Regions from separate parts of the Dactylosporangium sp. NPDC051087 genome, predicted to be linked through region 4. Evidence: riboswitches for the same ligand, from Rfam matches in the RefSeq annotation. Region 4 holds a riboswitch; each other region holds the start of a gene.

Region 1 (3,236 bases), on a different contig from region 4:
ATCATCCTCGACGAGGACGACCGCGTCCTGCTCTGTCGATTCGTCTTCCCCCACCCGGCGGTCCCGCACGGAGCACAGGCCGTGTGGGCCGCCCCAGGCGGCGGCATAGAACCAGGTGAGGACGGGCTGTCCGCGCTTCGCCGCGAGCTGCGGGAGGAAACCGGCCTGGTCACCGCCGCCGATCCGCCGCACGTCTGGCATCAGGTGATCGTCAGCGCGGATCACGCGCCGGGCTTCTACGGCGTCGTCAACGACTACTTCCTCGTCCGCACCGACCACTTCGAACCGCAAGGCCAGCTCACCGACGAGCAGCTCGCCGCTGATGAGCACCTCGCCGGCTTTCGATGGTGGCGGCTCGCCGAGATCGCCGGCTACACCGGACCTGACCTGTTCTCGCCCCGTGACCTCGCCACACCGCTGACCGACCTGCTCACCTTCGGGACACCCTCCGCCCCGATCGCCCTCGGCTTATGAAGACCACCGGTCGCTGAAATCCGCGCTGCACCCAGGTCAGCGAACCCTTGCCGGGCAGAGCCAACCGACCCCAGAGCTGCCGATCTCATTGTCTGCCGGCTCGGCCTGCTACCACTAGCGGCTCCTGTTGCGTTTAGGGGTCGTCACGGGAACAGCCCCTGGGTCGGCTGGGGGACTGGATTCACTGCAAGAGGCATTGCGGCAATTGCCCTCGCGCTCGTGGCTGCTGCAACTACGATCGCCCCGATGGACTCCGACCGTGCCGACCGCACGCAAGCCAACTCGGTTGCGCAGGCCGAGTCAGTGCCGCCGTGGCTGCTCAGGGGCGCGCGCCCCGAGGTCGACGCCGCAGTCACGGCACCGATGGCCGTACCCTCGCTGCGCAGCGAGGCGGGCGGTCGTCTCGTCGATCGGGTGACGGCGTTCGCGCAGCGCATCGCGCCGACCGGCAGCAAGCGTCTCTCGGCAGAGCAGTACCCGGACCTCCAGGCCGCAACGGCGAAGTTCGGCACCGGGGCTGTGCAGCTCACCGTCACCGTGCAGCAACTCCAGACGCCGATCTACCTCACGGACCTCACGCTGGGATTCCCGGAGGATGTCTACCAGGAGTGGCCGAACGGCGTGCAGGTCGTGACGGTGCGCCACGCAATGCCGGACACGTTCCAACTCATCGCGGTACGAGGCAAGGGCGTGCAGCTCACGGTGTCCGTCACCGCAAGGACGCCGAGCGAGCAGAAGCCTGACCTGCTGGCCCCGTGGGCCGGCGCAGAGCAGTTCGTCCAGCGCTTCAGGGACGTCGCGAGCGACACGGCCATCGACGCCTTCGCCGCGGCGTAGTGGTGCAGGCGACACGCCGCTACACCATCTGGTGTTGCGCATTCAGCACCGCACCCATATATGGTGTTCCCTGCAGCTGGTTCGGCCGCTCTTCGGGGCGGTCGTGGCAACAGGGAACCCGGTGTGAATCCGGGACTGCCCCGCAGCGGTAAGTGGGAACGACCGCCGTCAACGAAGCACTGGACCGCGAGGTCTGGGAAGCGACGGCCAGTAGGTGGCGCCGGAAGGCGTCGCGCCCGCGAGTCCGAAGACCTGCCAGCGCACCGCACGCCGTCCGGTGTGCGGTGGTCGGATGCCGCGCGGGACGGCTGACGCCATCGCCGGGTGCGCCTCGCGTGCGCCTTTCTGTGGCGGCTTTCCCCTGCGCTCGTCCGACGTCGTCGGAGTTCGTGACGAGGGGGACACATGACGGTGACGCAGGACCAGGCCGGTCAGCGGGCGCCTGAGCAGCGGCGGCACGCGATGCAGGTGCGCAAACGCAACGGCGACCTGGAGCCGGTCGACGTCAACAAGATCGTGAAGGCGGTCGAGCGGTGGGTCGCCGACCTCGACGAGGTCGACCCGCTGCGCGTGGCGACGAAGACGATCAGCGGCCTGTACGACGGTGCGACGACGGCCGAGCTGGACAAGCTGTCGATCCAGACCGCGGCCGAGCTGATCGGTGAGGAGCCGCAGTACTCGCGGCTCGCCGCCCGGCTCCTGGCCGCGTACGTCGACAAGGAGGTCCGCGGCCAGGGCGTCGCCAGCTTCAGCCAAGCGGTCCGGTACGCGCACCAGCAGGGCCTGATCAGCGACGCCACCGCGGCGTTCGTGGCCCGTAACGCCCGTAAGCTCGACGACGCCGTCGACCTGGACGGGGACCTGCGGTTCGAGTACTTCGGGCTGCGGACGGTCGCCGACCGGTACCTGCTGCGCCATCCGCAGACGCGGCTGGTGGTGGAGACGCCGCAGTACTGGCTGCTGCGCGTCGCCTGCGGGCTGTCCACGACGCCGGCCGAGGCGATCGGCTTCTACCGGCTCATGTCGTCCCTCGCGTACCTGCCGAGCTCGCCGACGCTGTTCAACTCCGGCACCGCGCACACCCAGATGTCGTCCTGCTTCCTGGTCGACTCGCCCCGCGACGAGCTGGACTCGATCTACGAGCGGTACCACCAGGTCGCGAAGCTGTCGAAGTTCTCCGGCGGGATCGGCATCTCCTGGACGCGGGTCCGCGGCCGGGGCGCGCTCATCCGCGGCACCAACGGCAGGTCCAACGGGATCGTGCCGTTCCTGAAGACGCTCGACGCCGGGGTCGCCGCCGTGAACCAGGGCGGCCGGCGCAAGGGCGCCGCGTGCGTGTACCTGGAGCCGTGGCATCCGGACATCGAGGAGTTCCTGGAGCTGCGGGACAACACCGGCGAGGAGTCCCGGCGCACCCACAACCTCAACCTGGCCAACTGGATTCCGGACGAGTTCATGCGCCGGGTCGAGGCCGACGCCGACTGGTCGCTCATCGACCCGTCCGACGCGCCCGAGCTGCCGGACCTGTTCGGTGCGGAGTTCGACGAGGCGTACCGGGCGGCGGAGAAGCACGCCGTGAAGACCGTCAAGGCCCGTGACCTGTACGGCCGGATGATGCGCACCCTCGCGCAGACCGGCAACGGGTGGATGACGTTCAAGGACCGCTCCAACGCGCTGTCCAACCAGACCGGGACGCCCGGCAACACCATCCACCTGTCGAACCTGTGCACGGAGATCCTCGAGGTCAACAGCGACGACGAGACCGCCGTGTGCAACCTCGGCTCGATCAACCTCGGCGCGCACCTCACCACCGACAGCGCCGACGGCGTGGACTGGGACAAGCTGCGCGCCACCGTCCGCACCGCCGTGGTGTTCCTCGACCGGGTCATCGACATCAACTACTACCCGTCGGCGCAGGCCGCCGC
Region 2 (3,236 bases), on a different contig from region 4:
CCGCAGTTCTTCGACCGGTTCAAAGACGCGATCAAGAACACGTGGACGGTCGAGGAGGTCGACCTGCACAGCGACCTCGCCGACCTGTCCAAGCTGTCGGCGGCAGAGCGGCACCTCGTGTCGCGGCTGGTCGCGTTCTTCGCCACCGGCGACACCATCGTCGCGAACAACCTCGTGCTCAACCTGTACCAGCACATCAACAGCCCCGAAGGACGGCTCTACCTCTCCCGGCAGCTGTTCGAGGAGGCCGTGCACGTCCAGTTCTACCTGAACCTGCTCGACACGTACGTCTCCGACGAGACCGAGCGGTTCGAGGCGTTCGCCGCGGTGGAGAACATCCCGTCGATCGCGCGCAAGGCGGAGTTCTGTTTCCGCTGGATCGACTCACTCGGCGAGCTGAAGGAGCTTCGCAGCAAGGACGACCGGCGGGCGTTCCTGCTCAACCTGATCTGCTTCGCCGCCTGCATCGAGGGCCTGTTCTTCTACGGCGCCTTCGCCTACGTCTACTACCTGCGTTCCCGCGGGCTGCTGCACGGCCTCGCCTCGGGCACCAACTGGGTGTTCCGCGACGAGTCGATGCACATGGCATTCGCGTTCGACGTCGTGGACACCGTACGGGCGGAAGAACCGGACCTGTTCGACCCGCAGCTGGAAGCTCAGGTACGGCAGATGCTGTCCGAGGCGGTCGAGTGCGAGGTGCAGTTCGCCGCGGACCTCCTGGAGCAGGGCGTGTCCGGCATGTCCCTCGCCGACATGCGCGAATACCTGCAGCACGTCGCCGACCGGCGGCTCGCCACGCTCGGCATCGCGCCGCTGTACGGCAGCCGCAACCCGTTCGCGTTCATGGAACTGCAGGACGTCCAGGAACTGTCGAACTTCTTCGAACGCCGGGTGTCGGCGTACCAGGTGGGCGTGACGGGCACGGTCACCTTCGACGACGACTTCTGAGCCGCGGGTGCGCTGCTGTCCTGTCCGGCACCACCGTGCAGGACAGCAGCGACCATGTCGCGGCCGGACGATCTTGGATGCCCCGGTCCCGCACGCCGCCGGGCACCCGTACGATGGCCGGCAGTGCTGGTTCGCCTCGTTCGCAAGGACGGGGCGTCGTAAGAGGGAACCCGGTGCAAGACCGGGACTGCCCCGCAGCGGTGAGTGGGAACGACCGCCGTCAACAAAGCACTGGACCGCGAGGTCTGGGAAGCGACGGCCAGTAGGAGGCACCTGTCGGTGCCGCGCCCGCGAGTCCGAAGACCTGCCCGCACTGCGTACACCGCCGGTGTGCGCCGCCGGCGACCCCTCGGGAGGGTCAGGGCGGAAGCCGGGTGTGCCCTGTCTTCCCCTTCCCGAACGTCGCCGCGACTTCGAGGGAAGGAATCCCTGTGGTGAGCACCGCATTCGGGCAGAGCACCGTCCTGGGCTATCCGCGCATCGGCGGGAACCGGGAACTGAAGAAGGCCGTCGAGGCATATTGGGCGGGTCGCATCGACGCGGCGACCCTGGACGAGACCGCGGCAGGGCTGCGCGCGGAGGTGTGGCAGACCCTGCGCAACGCCCGGCTGGACGCGATCCCGTCCAACACGTTCTCCTACTACGACCACGTCCTGGACACCGCCGTCGCCGTCGGCGCGATCCCGGCCCGGTTCACCCGGCTCGGCCTGTCCGACCTGGACACGTACTTCGCGATGGCCAGGGGTGTCGACGCCGAACCGGCGCTGGAACTGACCAAGTGGTTCGACACCAACTACCACTACCTGGTGCCGGAGATCGACGCGGACACCGTGTTCGAGGCCAACCCGGTCAAGGCCCTCGGCGAGGTCGCGGAGGCCGGCGCCCTCGGCATCGCCACCCGCCCGGTCTTCGTCGGCCCGGCCACGTTCCTGCTTCTGGCGAAGGGTGCCGACCCGTTCGCCCGCCTCGACGACCTCGTCGAGGTGTACGCACAGATCCTCGCCGTCCTGGCCTCGACCGGCGTGCGATGGGTGCAGCTGGACGAGCCTGCGTATGTGGCGGACCGTACCCCGGCGGAGATCGACGGGCTGCGCCGCGCCTACGCCCGCCTCGGTTCGTTGACCGATCGGCCGCAGCTCTTCGTGGCCACCTACTTCGGCGAACTCGGCGACGCCCTTCCGGCGCTGCTGAGCACCCCTGTCGAGGCGATCGGTCTGGACCTTGTCGCCGGCCCCGGTGACCTTCAACGCCTCGCCGCGTCAGGGCCTCTGGTCGGCAAGACGATCGTCGCCGGACTGGTCGACGGTCACAACATCTGGCGCACCGACCTCCGTACCGCCGCAGTCCGAGGCGCTATCGTCTCCGCCCTGGCCGACCACGTCGCCGTGTCCACGTCGTGCTCGCTGCTGCACGTGCCGGTCGACCTGTCCGTCGAGACCCGGCTCGACCCTTCGCTGCACGAACGGCTCGCGTTCGCCCGGCAGAAGGTCGACGAGGTCGTCCTGCTCGGCAGGGCGGTCCGCGACGGCACCGCCCACCTGCCGGCACCGCTACCGCCGATCCCGGCCGACTGGCACAACGCATCCGTCCGCGACCGCCTCGCTGCCCTCACCCCGGCGGACCGGCGCCGCGGCCCGTACGCCGTCCGGGCCCGGGTCCAGCAGGAACGGCTGCGGCTGCCGGACCTGCCGACCACCACGATCGGGTCGTTCCCGCAGACCGCCGACCTGCGCAAAGCCCGCGCCGAACTGCGCGCCGGCACCCTGGATGCCGCCGGCTACGCCGACCGGATGCGCGACGAGGTCCAGCACGTCATCCGCCTGCAGGAAAACCTCGGCCTCGACGTCCTCGTGCACGGCGAACCAGAACGCAACGACATGGTCCAGTACTTCGGCGAGCAACTGTCCGGGTTCGCCGCCACCGACCACGGCTGGGTCCAGTCGTACGGGTCCCGCTGCGTCCGCCCACCGATCATCCACGGCGACGTGGCCCGCAAGGCACCGATGACCGTCGAGTGGTCCACCTACGCGCAGTCACTCACGCCGAAACCGGTCAAGGGCATGCTCACCGGCCCGGTCACGATCCTCGCCTGGTCGTTCGTGCGCACCGACCAGCCCCTCGCCGACACCGCCGACCAGGTCGCCCTCGCCCTGCGCGACGAATGCCTCGACCTCGAAGCCGCCGGGATCACCGTCATCCAGGTCGACGAGCCCGCTCTGCGGGAGACGCTGCCGCTGCGCAAGGCGGACCAGAAGGCGTACCTCGACTGGGCCGTCGGCTCGTTCCGT
Region 3 (3,236 bases), on a different contig from region 4:
CGCACCACGTCGCCGCCGTGCCCCACGTCGGCGGCCAGGTCGACCATCCCGCACGCGTGGATCATGCGGACGGTGACCTGGGCGACGTCGGCGGGCAGCCCGGACAGGTCGGCCTCGGCGCGGATCGTCGCGAACGACCGCCGGTAGATCTCCGCACCGTCCTTCACGTAGTCGTAAGCGGTCACGACGTCACCTCCGCTGCGCTCCGGCGCCGCCGCGCCCCGAGACTGCACCCATGGTGACCAGCCACTCCGCTGCGCTCCGGGCCGGTCACGACACGACCTGGTAGCCGTCGGCGGTCGCGAGCATCTCCACGTGCCTTCCCTTCGGTGCGCCGCAGCGCCGTTCGCAGCCGATCCAGTGCACCGGCAGCGCGTGGTCGAGGCCACCCGCGACGGCGGCCCGGGCGTCGGCCCGCACGTCGGCGAGGGCCTTGGCGCAGCCCGGGCGGCCGGCGCACGCGGTGACCCCGACCCATGGCGAGGCGGGGTCGGTGACCAGCCCGGCCGCCGTCAGCAGGGTCTCGACCGCTCCAGCTTCATCGACCGGCACGTCGGGCACCACGACGGTCCGCCACGGCGTGACGATGATCTCTCCCGGCGAGGCCGCGACGAGTGCCGCCGACTGCTCCTGCGTCAGCAGCCCGAGTGGTACGACCACCGTCAGCGCGACCTGTCCACCGGCCTGCGGTGTCCGGCCGACGACCGGCCCGGCGCCGCCGTCGTGGCGACCGGCGCCCGGCTCGACGGTGGCGTCCAGCCGGGCCGCGACCCGGGCCGGGCCGTCGGTCAGCTCCGCCAGGCGCCACGCGGTGCCGCCCTGCGCGGCGCGCTCCGCCAGGAACGCCCGGGCCGCCGCGAGCAGCAGCCCGGCGGGATCGTCCCAGGTCCGGGCCGCGGCCTGGCCGGCCGGGCCACCGCGGGTCCGGGCCGCGGCCGTGGTGGGGGTGCCGGCGAGCAGGAGGCGGTCGCCGTGGAGGCCGACGTCGCCGCCGAGCGGGGACACGTCGCCGCGGCCGTCGTCGAGCGTCGCCAGGAAGCGGCCCGGCAGCGCGGCGAGGGACGGGTCGGCGCACAGGCCGGCGTCGAACGCGGCCACCACCGGCCGCACGTCCACGAGCCCGGCGCCGTCGCGGCCGCTGAGCGGGCTGGCGATGATGTTGCGCACCCGCTCGTGGGTGTCCGACGGCAGGAGCCCCGCCTGCGACAGCCGCGCGGCGAGCTCCAGCTCCGCGCCCGGCCGCAGCGCCCTGACCTGCACGTTCCCCCGGGAGGTGAGCTCCAGCGCGGGGTCGCCGAGGTCGGCGGCGGCGGCCCGGAGCACGGCCAGGCCCTCGACGGGCAGCCGCCCGCCGGGCAGCCGGACGCGGGCGAGGCCACCGTCGGCCGCCGGGTGGACCTGCACGGCGCCGGGGCACCGGTCCGGGGCGTCGCGTCCGCTGGCAGCCTGCACGCGCCGGATACTACTGCGCAGCGCTTCGCTTGACTCAAGTCTGCGCCGACCGGCAGAGTTGGCGGTGCTGTAACGGCGACGTGTGGAGGAAGCCGGTGAGAGTCCGGCGCGGTCCCGCCACTGTGACCGGGGAGCGAGTTTCCGACGGAGGCCACTGGGCGCGAGCCTGGGAAGGCGCGGGGACGAGCGCCGATCCGGGAGCCAGGAGACTCTCCGCCGCCGGACCTTTCCCGACCGACTTGGGGCGCGGACCCCGAGGGAGGACCCCGGCGTGATCCTGCTGTTGTCGACGTCCGACACCGACCTGCTCAGCGCCCGTGCGAGCGGCGCGGACTTCCGGCTGGCCAACCCGTCCCGCACCGCGGTGGAGGACCTGCCCGCCCTCGCCGAGGGCGCGGACCTGGTCGTCGTGCGGTTCCTGGGCGGCTACCGGGACTGGCAGGAGGGCTTCGACACGCTGCTGCGGCTGCCGGCGCCGGTGGTCCTGCTCGGCGGCGAGGCGCTGCCCGACGCGGAGCTGATGCGGCACTCCACCGTGCCCGCCGGCGTCGCGGCCGAGGCGCACGCCTACTTCACCGAGGGCGGCCCGGCCAACCTGGCCGAGCTGCACCACTTCCTGTCCGACACCGTCCTGCTCACCGGTCACGGCTTCGCCCCGCCGGCGACCACGCCCACCTGGGGTCTCCTGCCGAGGGAGAGCACGGCCGAGGGGCCGACGGTCGGGATCATCTACTACCGGGCGCACCACCTCGCCGGCAACACCGCGTTCGTGGAGACGCTGTGCGAGGCGGTGCAGGACGCCGGCGGGCGGCCGCTGCCCGTGTTCGCCTCCTCGCTGCGGTCCGCCCCGGCGGAGCTGCTCGACACGCTGCGGCAGGCCGACGCGCTGGTCGTCACCGTCCTCGCCGCGGGCGGCACCCGCCCCGCGGACGCGCAGGCCGGCGGCGAGGAGGAGGCGTGGGACGTCGGCGCCCTCGCCGCGCTCGACGTGCCGATCCTGCAGGGCCTGTGCCTGACCAGCTCCCGCGACACCTGGGACGCCAACGACGACGGGCTGTCGCCGCTGGACACGGCCACGCAGGTCGCGATCCCCGAGTTCGACGGCCGGATCATCACGGTGCCGTTCTCGTTCAAGGAGATCGACGCCGACGGGCTCACCGTCTACGTCGCCGACCGGGAGCGGGCCGGGCGGGTCGCCGGGATCGCGGTCGGGCACGCCCGGCTGCGCCACCTCGCCCCCGCCGACCGCAGGATCGTGCTGATGCTCAGCGCGTATCCGACGAAGCACGCCCGCATCGGCAACGCCGTCGGCCTCGACACGCCCGCGAGCGTGGTGCGGCTCCTCGACGCCATGCACGCCCAGGGGTATGTGGGCGCGGACGGGTTCCCGAAGGACGGCGACGCGCTGATGCACACGCTCATCGCCGCCGGTGGGCAGGACGTCGACTGGCTCACCGAGGAGCAGCTGCGCGGCAACCCCGTCCGCATCTCCGCCGAGCGGTACCGGACCTGGTTCCGGACCCTGCCGGACGACCTGCGCGAGGAGATGGAGCGGCACTGGGGCCCGGCGCCCGGTGAGCTGTTCGTCGACACGTCCCGCGACCCCGCCGGCGAGATCGTCCTCGCCGCGCTGCGCGAGGGCAACGTCGTGGTCATGGTGCAGCCGCCGCGCGGCTTCGGGGAGAACCCCGTAGCGATCTACCACGACCCCGACCTGCCGCCGAGCCACCACTACCTGGCCGCCTACCGGTGGCTCGCCGACGAGTTCGGCGCCCACGCCGTCG
Region 4 (3,236 bases):
CGGCGTTCACGGCCGCCGTCCGGTACCAGGCCAGCCGGGTCCATGAACGTCTGGTTGGGTGACGTGAATACCCCATCGGTAACCTTGCATCCCGCTTACATGCGTGCATGGCGCTGACGCGAACCGGTGACGTCACAGGCTGAGTTCGGCGTCGCGTTGCGGACGGGTTCGGCGCGTACCGCCAAACCGTCTCGCCATCCCAGTAGGCCACGGAAGGGCCCCGAGCGTGCAAGCGGGTCAACCGTTGAAATCGGATCGCGACAAGGACAGGTGCGACGCCAGACCGGGAACAGCACCTTGATCAGATCGAAGCGCGTTGGCGGCTATCGCACCGCGGTCAACGAAACTTCGACCACAGCCAACCACCACCGTCGCTGACGCCGGCCGGGAAGACACGGAGGGTCACGTGTGTCGGAGGCGACACGCTGCTACAGCATCTGGTGTTGCTCTTTCGCGCTCATGGAGCTGCAGGACGTCCAGGAGCTGTCGAACTTCCTCGAGCGCCGGGTGTCGGCGTTTCAGGTGGGCGTGACGGCACGGTCAGGTCGACGACGACTCTCTGAACTGGGGTGCGCTGCTGTCCTGCGCACAGCACCATGCGGGACAGCAGTTGCATTTTCGCGCTCTCGGTCGAGTTCGGCGTCGGCGAGCGCCGCCTTGGCTGGCGAAAGTTGGCCGAGCGCAGGCGCCCGCAGGTGCTGGTGGGCGGGCGGCTCGGACCGTACGGGCACCGGCGGCAGAACGCGTCCAGCGTTCGAGGTTCGCAGGACGGACTGCGGCCAGCTCGCATCCGCCTCCATGCCATGTCGGCCATGGTCGTTCGCGGTACGGCACGTCCCGCGCGGCGGGACACCGATAGTCGGCCTCACGGTGACGAACCGCGGTGACGAACCGCGGTGCCACATGGTGGGTCCACTGGTTCCGATGCCGCTGGGGCACCCGCACGATAACTGGCAGTGCTGGTTCGCTCCGTTCGCAAGGACGGGGCGGCGTAAGGGGACCGGCGTGAGACCGGACTGCCCCGCAGCGTTAAGTGAGAACGACAGCCGTCAACAATGCACTGGGCGCAAGCCTGGGAAGCGACCGCCAGTAGTTGGCGCCTGAACGCTCACCGCCGCCGCTTGAGCCGGCTACTCATAGGTCCTAACAAAGTTGATCGAGGGTCTTCCGTCCTTTGTGGAGGATGATCTAATATCTTCGGCCGTGAGGCGTGGTGAACAGCCGCCGTGGATCGTGCCGGACGGGCTGTGGCAGCGCATCGAACCGCTACTGCCCAAACCCTTACCCCGCGACCCACAACGTCCAGGTCGCAAGCGGATTCCTGACCGGCAGGTGCTGTCCGGGATCCTGTTCGTCCTGCACACCGGCATCCAATGGGAGTTCCTGCCGCAAGAGCTGGGCTTCGGCTCCGGCATGACCTGCTGGCGACGCCTCGAGGAGTGGAACTGAGCCGGGGTCTGGAAACAACTGCATGAACTCCTCCTGGCCGAGCTGCATGCAGCGGGGAAGCTGGACTGGTCCAGAGCGGTCATCGACTCCTCCCACCTGCGAGCTGCTCGTCGTGGCCCAAAAGCGGCCCGAGCCCGGTCGACCGCGCCCGAGCGGGCTCGAAACACCACATCCTGACCGAGGGCGCCGGCATCCCTCTCGCCGCGTCGTTGACCGGCGGCAACCGCCACGACATCACCGAACTGCTGCCGCTGATCGACGCGGTGCCGCCGGTGCGTGGCCGTCGAGGCCGGCCACGCCGCCGACCGGCCGAACTGTTCGCAGACCGCGCCTACGACTTCGACAAGTACCGCAGACTCGTGCGCCACAAAGGCATCCACCCCCGGATCGCCCGCCGCGGCACACCGCACGGCTCCGGCCTCGGCGTCTACCGGTGGGTGATCGAACGGACCATCGCCTGGTACCACGGCATGAAACGACTCCGCATCCGCTGGGAACACCGCGACGACATCCACGAAGCATTCCTCAACCTCGCGACCTGCATCATCACGTACCGACACGTCGTACGACTTTGTTAGGACCTCTTATGCTATTCCGAGTTCGGCGGCGTCATCACTGCGATCGACGCCCTCAACGCCGACGTCACCAGCATCGAGGCGTCTCGCTCGAAAATGGAGATCCTCAACGACCTCGCCACCATCGGCTACAGCCGTGGCGGAGGACCCGGCGTGTGGGATGTCCACTCCCCTCGTGTGCCGTCCCACACCGAGATCGTCGAGGCGCTGCGCCGCGCCGTTGCCACTGTCCCCGCCCGGCGGCTCTGGGTGAGCCCGATTGCGGCCTGAAGACCCGCGGCTACTCCGAGGTCGAGGCGTCGCTGCGGCACTCGTCGCCGCCGCCGGGCTGCGAAAGGACTGACGAACCCGCATTCGCGGGCGGGCGCCGCATCGCGAGGCTCCCGCCCACGCTACGTGGAAGTAGCACCCGTCCCGGGCGACTTCGGTCTGCCAGCGCAACCGTTGCCCAGATGTGGCGGCAAACCACAGATCCACACGGCCATCTCCTGTCGCCGAGCCTGGGAATGGGTTAGGCCGGCCAGCGATCGGCGTCGTGGACAGGTAGCACATCGCTGCCTGACGCCGCGTCAGGCTGTGATGATCCTAAATTCCCCGGCAAGCGCCGAAAGGCGTTCGGCGAGGTCGGCGAGGTCGGTAGCGGCGGCCGCGGTGTTACCGGCGCCGCGTTGCGTGCCTGCGGTCGCCTCCGCTACCCCGGAGATCGACCGACTGATGTCGTCGGAAGACCGGCTGACCTGCTCGACGCTGTCGCCGATCGACGTCGTCGCCGCCAGCTGCAGTTCAACGGCACGGGAAATGGTGCGCTGGATCTCGTTGATCCGGCCGATGACCGACGTAATGCGGGTGATGGCCTCGATTGCGCTGCCGGTATCGGCGCGCATTACCGTCATTTTTGTGCCGATGTTCTCCGTCGCACCCGCGGTCTCTCGCGACAGTTCTTTCACCTCACCGGCGACGACCGCGAAGCCTTTGCCGTGCTCGCCCGCGCGGGCCGCCTCGATCGTCGCATTGAGGGCGAGCAGGTTCGTCTGCTCAGCAATCGATGTGATCACGTTCAGGACGGCGGCGACCTCGCTGCTGGACCGATCGAGGCGCTCGATCGTGCGATTCGTCGCACTGGCGAGTTCGACCGCCTCGCCAGCGACATGGCCTGCATCACTGACAGCCGTCTGGATCGCCTCGATCGCGACCCGGAGTTCGTGCGCGGCC

What was found. A riboswitch is a leader RNA that binds a small molecule or an ion and turns the genes downstream of it on or off. The one in region 4 is predicted to bind cobalamin.
Region 1: linked by a shared signal. The riboswitch ahead of ACZ6TV_RS52875 (ribonucleoside-diphosphate reductase subunit alpha) and the one ahead of ACZ6TV_RS48575 (IS5 family transposase) in region 4 are both predicted to bind cobalamin.
Region 2: linked by a shared signal. The riboswitch ahead of metE (5-methyltetrahydropteroyltriglutamate--homocysteine S-methyltransferase) and the one ahead of ACZ6TV_RS48575 (IS5 family transposase) in region 4 are both predicted to bind cobalamin.
Region 3: linked by a shared signal. The riboswitch ahead of cobN (cobaltochelatase subunit CobN) and the one ahead of ACZ6TV_RS48575 (IS5 family transposase) in region 4 are both predicted to bind cobalamin.

What each region holds. Positions count from the first base shown of each region.
Region 1 is NZ_JBVJIJ010000055.1:33,578-36,813, forward strand. Features, by position in the region: gene ACZ6TV_RS52865 (NUDIX hydrolase) at 1-474, shown strand, start outside; gene ACZ6TV_RS52870 (hypothetical protein) at 721-1,311, shown strand; cobalamin riboswitch at 1,372-1,585, shown strand; gene ACZ6TV_RS52875 (ribonucleoside-diphosphate reductase subunit alpha) at 1,717-3,236, shown strand, end outside.
Region 2 is NZ_JBVJIJ010000055.1:37,786-41,021, forward strand. Features, by position in the region: gene ACZ6TV_RS52880 (ribonucleotide-diphosphate reductase subunit beta) at 1-948, shown strand, start outside; cobalamin riboswitch at 1,059-1,274, shown strand; gene metE (5-methyltetrahydropteroyltriglutamate--homocysteine S-methyltransferase) at 1,383-3,236, shown strand, end outside.
Region 3 is NZ_JBVJIJ010000020.1:261,388-264,623, forward strand. Features, by position in the region: gene ACZ6TV_RS34915 (precorrin-8X methylmutase) at 1-185, opposite strand, end outside; gene ACZ6TV_RS34920 (precorrin-3B synthase) at 271-1,452, opposite strand; cobalamin riboswitch at 1,489-1,684, shown strand; gene cobN (cobaltochelatase subunit CobN) at 1,724-3,236, shown strand, end outside.
Region 4 is NZ_JBVJIJ010000041.1:8,500-11,735, reverse strand. Features, by position in the region: gene ACZ6TV_RS48580 (hypothetical protein) at 1-62, shown strand, start outside; cobalamin riboswitch at 944-1,130, shown strand; partial or broken gene ACZ6TV_RS48575 (IS5 family transposase) at 1,231-2,027, shown strand; gene ACZ6TV_RS48570 (hypothetical protein) at 2,061-2,294, shown strand; gene ACZ6TV_RS48565 (methyl-accepting chemotaxis protein) at 2,594-3,236, opposite strand, start outside.